One region of the Cytobacillus sp. BC1816 genome, then DNA from elsewhere that is predicted to be linked to it. Evidence: riboswitches for the same ligand, from Rfam matches in the RefSeq annotation. Region 1 holds a riboswitch; the other holds the start of a gene.
The links. A riboswitch is a leader RNA that binds a small molecule or an ion and turns the genes downstream of it on or off. The one in region 1 is predicted to bind S-adenosylmethionine.
Positions count from the first base shown of each region.

Region 2: it holds a riboswitch for S-adenosylmethionine, as region 1 does, so the genes downstream of both, ACR42H_RS12775 (methionine biosynthesis PLP-dependent protein) here and ACR42H_RS06400 (homoserine dehydrogenase) in region 1, are expected to answer to the same signal.

Region 1 covers NZ_CP195611.1:1,195,884-1,200,141, forward strand. The annotation lists gene yhbH (sporulation protein YhbH) at 1-111, shown strand, start outside; gene ACR42H_RS06390 (general stress protein) at 170-784, opposite strand; gene ACR42H_RS06395 (NUDIX hydrolase) at 999-1,637, shown strand; SAM riboswitch class I at 1,715-1,816, shown strand; gene ACR42H_RS06400 (homoserine dehydrogenase) at 1,929-3,146, shown strand; gene ACR42H_RS06405 (hypothetical protein) at 3,477-3,710, opposite strand; gene ACR42H_RS06410 (cation:proton antiporter) at 4,003-4,258, shown strand, end outside.
Region 2 covers NZ_CP195611.1:2,485,280-2,489,537, forward strand. The annotation lists gene sucA (2-oxoglutarate dehydrogenase E1 component) at 1-1,381, opposite strand, end outside; gene ACR42H_RS12765 (hypothetical protein) at 1,717-1,956, opposite strand; gene ACR42H_RS12770 (H-type small acid-soluble spore protein) at 2,121-2,300, shown strand; SAM riboswitch class I at 2,500-2,615, shown strand; gene ACR42H_RS12775 (methionine biosynthesis PLP-dependent protein) at 2,691-3,803, shown strand; gene metC (cystathionine beta-lyase) at 3,800-4,258, shown strand, end outside.

The DNA of each region.
Region 1 (4,258 bases):
AATATTAAAAATGAGGATTTTCGCTATTATATCCTTAAGCAAAAAGCAGATGTATTCCATGCAATGAAGAGTTTCTTCAAAGAGGAGGAAGATAAGAAGAAGTATGCTTAAGAGAGGGGAACCTCTCTTTTTTATTTCTAAAAAAAGACCCCATACGGGGGGCCAATTGCTATTTGAGCCTTTCCTTTGTAAGCCGATCATCCCAGTTTAATTCAGCACTGGTTTTCACATCAAGAGACTTGGGGGAAAAGTGAACACGATTGATTTCCTGATGATCGGCAGCACATGAGTTGCTGGATTTATCTTCCAGTGTTTTGATATCTGCTTCATGGACAACTTCCCGTGCTGAAGCGCTTTCGAGGTTTCCTTCTGAGTCTACAGCACTGATCGTTTGATTGTCTTCCTGGGAAGTAGGATAGTTCCCGTAGTAATCTGCGATTAAGACATATTTTCCATCAAACACCATGCTTGCGTATTTATCCAGGTCATGGTCATCAAACCGTGTACCATCTTTTTTATCAGGATCCATTCCTGAACTTGTGGCTGGATTTTCTCCCATAAAAAGGGCTTTCACTGAATCAAGAAAGCGCTGATTGCCGAGCTCCTGGGATCCGACTATTCGCAAGTTCACTCCATAATTGTCTGCAAAGCTTTCAAGATTCGCACCATCTTTTGAAACAATCACCAGGTTGTCTTTCTGATACCCGTTTGACTCTGCCCCTTCAATAGCATCTCTCAGCTCTTCCTGTGTATCATACCCGCCTACTAATATATTTTTCTTCATGTTTTCACTCCTCATGTCATATTGTATTTTCTATTTTCCCTGAATTGCAGGAGGAGAAACTTTCTTTTATATTTTGAAGGGCGGACAGTCATCAAAATAATAGACTGTCCTGGATCATTACATGGTACAAGCCGTATGAATTAATAAAACACAGTAAATACAGTATGATAAAGGTAATAGCCAATAAATTGGAATTGCTGCTGGAGGTGGGGATATGGAGATTGAGAAACTGGCTAAAAGATTAAGTAACAGGACCCCAGTCGTTTTAGGGAGTGAGCGATTTTCAAAATTCGCTATTTTGCTTCCGCTTGTTGAGATGAATAAGGAGACACATGTCCTTTTTGAGGTGCGTTCACTTACAATGAGAAGGCAGCCTGGGGAGGTCTGTTTCCCCGGCGGAAGAATAGATCCGGAAGACAGGGATGAGGAGCATACGGCCATCCGTGAGACCTCAGAGGAACTTGGCATAAGTGAAGACAGCATCACAGATGTGTCCCCGTTGGATTACATGATTTCCTTCGGACAAATTATTTACCCTTATGCAGGTATTATCCATAATCCTGATCAGATCGTGCCAAACCCTGACGAAGTAGAAGAAGTTTTTACCGTGCCTCTTTCCTTTCTAAAAAAAGTAAAGCCGGAAACGTATCACGTGAATTTTAAAGTAGAGCCCGAAGAAAATTTTCCTTTTGACTTGATTGCCGGAGGCGAAAATTACAATTGGCAGACAAGGAAAGTAGAAGAAGTATTTTACTTTTTTGAGGATAAGGTTATTTGGGGGATGACTGCCAGAATTCTTAAGCATTTTCTTGAAATCATTATTGAAGATTTCGAGGAAAATGAAAGCGTTTGAAGAAAATATTTTTTCAAAAAAGGTTGACGCAGTCCTTATAAATGTTTATGATTCATATAAATTGAATACTTAGAAACTTCTTATCAAGAGAGGCGGAGGGACTGACCCTATGAAGCCTCGGCAACCAGCATTTATGCACGGTGCCAAATTCAGAGGAAATCATTTTCCGAAGATAAGAAGGCGGAATGAACGGAAAGTAAATTCAAACCCCTTCTTGTCTGTAATAGACGGAAGGGTTTTTTTGTTTTTATAAGTATCTGTACTTTAAACATGAACCAGGAGGAATGAGAAATGTCAGCGATAACGATTGGGCTATTGGGGTTTGGAACAGTTGGAAAAGGAGTGTATGAAACGATCAGCAAACATCAGGGAAGGCTTCAGGCAATATTCGGGAAAGAAGTGAAGGTCTCTGCCATCCTTGTCAAAAATGTGAGTAAGCATTCTGTGCCTGATGATGAGGTGCTTTTAACTGATGACTTTCAAGATATTATTGACCTTCCTAAGCTTGATGTCGTAATTGATGCCATTGTTGGCAGGGAACCAGGGTATACGTATCTGCGCCAGGCAATATCGAGAGGATGCCATGTCATTACAGCAAATAAGGAGATGTTTGCATTCCATGGAAGTGAGCTTACTAGGCTCGCAAAAGAGAATAATGTATCATTAGGATTCGAAGCAACAGTAGGAGGCGGAATCCCTATAATTCAGACTATTAAGCAGCTGCTGAATGCCAACAAGATTGAACGGATAGAAGGAATTTTAAATGGCACATCGAATTTCATTTTGACAAGTATGCGCGAAGAGAACTTATCATTTGAAGAAGCACTGAAAATAGCTCAGGAAAAAGGATATGCAGAAGCCGATCCCAAAAATGATATCGAAGGATATGACGCTTTTTACAAAGCGGTTGTTCTGAGTGAGCTGGTGTTTGGGAAAGCACCGGCGCAAGGAAAATCTGTTAGAGAAGGCATTACTGACATTACAATTGAACAAATTCGTATGGCTGATTCCCTGGGACTGAAATTTAAACATGTAGCATCGATTGAGAGGGAAAAAGATACTATCCGCTGTACTGTAAAACCGGTCTTGACGGGGGAGGAACATCCCTTGTACAGAGTAGAAGGAGTGCAAAATGCAGTTTCAATTGATGCGGATATAGTCGGGAATATCAGCTTGCAGGGTCCTGGAGCCGGCATGTTTCCGACAGCTAGCGCAATTATTGAAGATTTGATTCATGTAGGCAGAGGGGATATTCCTTCAGTCTTTGAGGAAGGCAGGCCGGAGGGAACTGTTATTTACGAGCCAGTTTGGATTATTTGGGGTGATGCTGATAAAGCGGAATTGCCTGAGGGGTGTGAAATAATCAGCAAAGTGTCAAAAGAAGTATTCATCTTTAAGGCATCATTGGAAGCTGTGTCATTATTAGATACATCAGATTTGAAGGCTTATCAGGTGCTTGGAGACTATGCTCCGGCTGCAAAGGAAAATAAACAGGTACAAACAGTATAACCTGAAAACATAATGAAAAACAGGAGGGGCAAGCTTATGAGCTGCCCCTCCTGAAGTATGTTTAGAGATGGTGGATGTTATCGAAGTCTAACGGGCAGTATGCCCCCCTCTTCAAGACTCAGAGGAATCGAAAGAGGTAAGCGGGAGTCCAACTGCCCATAAAGGCCAGACAGCAGAACAAAGACTAAAAACGCCACGTCCTCCAAAAAGCTATGCATCGCTGCCGCAGCTTTCCTTTTCCTGTGTCAACGTCTTTGTAATCCGCACTTCCTGTGGGCCTCAACTTACAATCAGTGGGGTATAAAGCCCCCCACTGATTGAAGTTTCACTTTATGCCTGCTGGTTTTTTAATAAAGGTTTATTTAATCCAGAATAAAGGTCTTTTACATGGACCGTTACAATCTTAGCACCAATCTGGACATGGACCATATTATCAAAAACAGCTGTTACCAGGCCGTTTAATGAAACATTCGCACCAATATTGAGATCTTTGCCGGGAGTTTTAACATTTTTCTTGTCTGCCATCGTAACACCATCCCATTCCGTTTTATTGAACTTATACATAGAATATTGCCTTTTTATAGTAAAATAAACGCTTTAATAAAAAAAGTCCAGTAATATAGCTTGTTTTTTTATCGACAAATTTTATTGGTGCCAGGGACCTGTCGAATTTTCTCTATATCAATATTTTAGTATTCATTGCCGAGATTAAGCACAATCGAAAAAACAATCCTTGGAGGGAAGTACACAATTTGTTCTATCCGATTTTGGATCTAACTGACAGGAGTGAAATTCAGACAAAGAGGGTATTGAAGTCCGTAAAAATACAGATTCAGAAAAGGATGAAATACGGAATATGAATTTGCCTCTTGCAATTGGGCTCATTTTTATTGCCCTTTATATAACTGCCATAATCGGGATTAAGATCTTAAGAATTCCCGATATCGTTATTTATATTATTTTAGGAGCTGGCATCGGTTTTTTTGGATTCTACAAAGAGGCGAAATTAATTGAAGCTGCAGGTGAAATTGGCTTGATTCTGCTTTTCTTTCTGCTTGGCACCAAATTCTCTGTGCGTGAATTAAGGAATAACGGAAGGAAGGTCTGGAAAT
Region 2 (4,258 bases), 1.3 Mb from region 1:
ATCCGATTAAGTCGATAAGGATATCCTTTTGGAATTTTGCACGATATTCACACGCAATTCTTGCCGCTGCAACTACTGCTTCAGGTTCATCTGCATTAACATGCAGAATTGGCATTTCATAACCTTTGGCAAGATCACTTGCATATCTGGTAGAACGTGAATCATGTGATTCTGTTGTGAAGCCAATTGTATTATTGGCGATGATATGGATCGATCCGCCCGTATTATAGCCAGTCAGCTGTCCGAGGTTCAGTGTTTCTGCTACAATTCCCTGTCCTGGGAATGCTGCGTCTCCATGAATGATAATGGCTAAAGCAGCTTTTGGATCCACTTCAGGATATCCGGCCTTTGTTCTATTATCCTGTGAAGCTCTTGTGTAGCCCTCAACCAGTGAACCTACAAATTCAAGATGGCTCGGATTGTTAGCTAATGTCAGTCTGGCTATGGTCGTATTCTCATCTTTGATCTGTTTATCAAGGCCTAGGTGATATTTAACGTCGCCTGTCCATCCGTAATTGATTCCGATAGATCCTTCGGAAGGAACCAGTTCTTTATTTGGAGCATGCTGGAATTCCGCGAAGATCATTTCATACGGCTTTCCTAGCACATGAGCGAGAACATTTAACCTTCCGCGGTGGGCCATTCCGATGTTAATCGTTTTGGCACCATCAGAAACGGATTCAGAAACAATTTCATCCAGTAATGGAACCATTGTATCTAGACCCTCAATTGAGAATCTTTTCTGTCCAACGAATGTTTTATGAAGGAACTTTTCAAATTCCTCAACTTCAGTCAGTCTTCTTAAAACTTTCAGTTTTTCCGCCTTCTGCATTGACAGTTTGTGGCTGTTGGCCCCTATTTTACGGCGAAGCCAGTCTTTTTCGTTTTCATCAAATATATGCTGGAATTCAAACGCAATTGGTCCCATATAAGCGCTTTTCAGGAATTCAATTGCTTCGAGTCCGTTGCGTAAAGGATACGTGGCGTCTTTAGTAATCACACCGGCAGGAATCTCTTTTAAATCATTTTCAGATAAGCCATATTTGCTCAGTTCGAATAATGCACTTTCAGATTTATGGTTACCCAGCGGATAAATATCTGCAGCCAAGTGGCCATATGTGCGGATATTATCAGCAAGGCGAATTGCAGCAAGTGTTTTTTCAAGCTGTCCGGCATTCATTGGCTGATTTGCTGATGAAGCCATTTGCGGAGTTCCTTCACTCGCTAGAGGGGAACCATTTCTTTCAAAGTAGTCTTTCATTTCAGGATCGATAGAAGATGGATCCTCTAAGTATCTTTCATATAGTTCAATAACGTAGCCAAGGTTGGGGCCATGAAATCCTTGTTCAAAAGGTCCCTCACCATTCGATGGCTTTTTCATGGAAAATTACCTCCATAACTGTTTTTAAGTAAATAATTCAAATGCATTTTTCTCCCCTGAAAATACAATACCCGTCTATAAGATGCATTAACGTTTTATTTTTACGAATAATAATATTTTTCAGAGGATAAAACGTTTCCACAGTTATTCTAACACGGAAAATCTAGTTGTACAAAGATAAAAACATGAATATAGTGGAAAACTATTAAAAAAATTTTTTTAGTAATTACTTATTCTAATAAAATGTTTTGTTAAATGTTAAACAATTATAAATAAGAAATAACTGGGTGGTTTTTAGAAGAGGCAAAAATAAAAAGCCGAAATGCTGTTCGGCTTTAAAAAGTCTCAACTAAGTTAATATAGATTTGTTTCGCTGCATTCGAATTTTTTCTGTTTTCTTTTAGGGAAGATTCAATTGCTTCTCTCGTTTCCACAGGAAAATCAAAATGGCCGCAAGTTGTACATTTTTCGAACATGGAACCAGAAACATTTACTTCAATGCCATCCATGGTCTGGAATACTGCTGGTCCTTCGGATTCCGAAAACCGGTGGCGGCAGTGGCTATGTTCACGCATATTAGCTTCCCTCCAAGAAAAATTTCATTTGCCTTCATTATAAAACAAATATTCTGAACTTTGAAGTGATCCACTTCTAACATTTTATGCCAGGTTTTTTTCAAAAGAATAATTAGTGTATATTTAAGACACATTAAAATTATTCAAAATCAGGAGGTTTTTCCATGAATATTGGCAGAGCAAAAGAGATTGCCGAGTCTGCTGAAATGCACAGTGTTACTTTCAATGGCATCCAGATCATCATTCAGCATGTAGATGAACAGACTAAGACAGCACGTATTTACACAAAAGCAGATTCTGAAAAAGAAATGGATGTGCCGGTTAACGAATTGATTGAAGAATGAATACCCTTAAAAACTTCCCAGTATGTGATGGGAAGTTTTTTTGTTCATAATCTTCCTCATTCCCCATTGAAAACGGACACTTAGGTTAAAAGGACTGAAAACACCTTATCGGATATTTTTTATAACATAAAATATTCAAAAAAGTGTTGACGATTAACGGTTTACTGTAGTAAAGTTTAGAGAAAATTTAATATTTGATTTCTTATCCAGAGAGGTCGAGGGTAAGGCCCGATGACGCCTCAGCAACCAGCAATCATTTTTTTGATTGAAAAGGTGCTAATTCCTGCAAGTTTCTAAAAACTTGAAAGATAAGAAGAATGGCTGATCACATTAAAAAGTCTTCTTCTTATAGAAGGCTTTTTTTATTTTTACTAAGGAGTGGTTACAAGCATGTATAATATTGACACAAGATTAGCGCAAATCGGAAACAGGAGCGAGTCAGCAACAGGTGCTGTCAATCCGCCTGTATATTTTTCCACGGCATATCGCCATGAAGGTATTGGGCAGTCAACTGGATTTGACTATAGCAGAACAGGCAACCCCACCCGCCAGCTGCTTGAAAAGGCGATCGCCGATCTGGAAGAAGGCGACCAAGGCTATGCATGCAGTTCTGGAATGGCCGCAATTCTTACCATACTTTCTCTTTTTAAATCCGGAGATGAATGGATTGTATCCAAGGATTTATATGGCGGTACATATCGTCTGCTTGAACAGGGCTTCAAGAAGTGGGGACTTCAGTGCAAATATGTAAATACCAGCAATCCCGAAGATGTTGAAATTTTAATCACGGAAAAGACCAAGGCAATATTTCTGGAGACACCAACTAATCCGCTGATGGAACAGACTGACATTCAATTGATAGCAGACATTGCCCAAAAGCATAATATCCTCCTTATCGTTGATAACACGTTTTATACCCCTCTCCTTCAGCAGCCGTTAAAGCTTGGAGCTGATATTGTCATCCATAGTGCAACAAAGTATCTTGGCGGACATAATGATGTCCTTGCCGGATTAATTGCTGCAAAAGGCAAAGAGTTATGTGATGCACTGGCTATGAACCACAATGCCGCAGGTGCTGTCCTTAGCCCTTTTGATTCATGGCTGCTGATCAGAGGGATGAAGACACTCTCTCTCCGCATGGAACGGCATGGAGAAAATGCGAAGGTATTAGCAGAATTTTTATCGGGCCACGATGCAGTAACGGATGTCCTATATCCCGGCAAAGGAGGCATGATATCTTTCCGAATCAAGGATGAATCCTGGGTGAACCCATTTCTGCAGAGCCTCTCCCTTATCTCCTTTGCAGAAAGCCTTGGCGGAGTCGAGAGTTTCATAACTTATCCAGCAACCCAGACACATGCCGACATTCCTGAAGAAATCCGCATTGAAACCGGTGTCTGTAATAGGCTTCTGCGTTTCTCGGTTGGAATAGAAAGTGCAGAAGATTTGAAGGCGGATCTTGAACATGCTTTTGCAAGGGTTGTTAAGGAGGCAGTACGATGAGTTCGAATTACACATTCCAAACCAAATTACTTCACAATAATCAAAAATTCGACCCGGAAACAGGAGCTGTCAGTGTACCGATCCAGCATGCCTCCACTTTTCATCAAAAAGATATTGATGCGTTCGGAAAATATGATTACAGCCGCAGCCTGAATCCAACAAGGGAAGCACTTGAAGAAGTCATAGCGGAGCTTGAAGAAGGTATTAGAGGGTTTGCCTTTTCTTCTGGAATGGCTGCGATTTCTACAGCATTCCTCCTCTTATCACAGGGAGATCATGTTGTCATTACAGAAGACGTATATGGCGGAACCTATCGTATGACAACAGAAGTCCTGTCCCGTTTTGGAATTGAGCACACATTTGTTGATATGACAAATCTTGAGGAAGTAAAAGAAGCAATTCGTCCCAGCACGAAAGTTTTCTATGTAGAGACTCCTTCCAACCCGCTGCTGAAA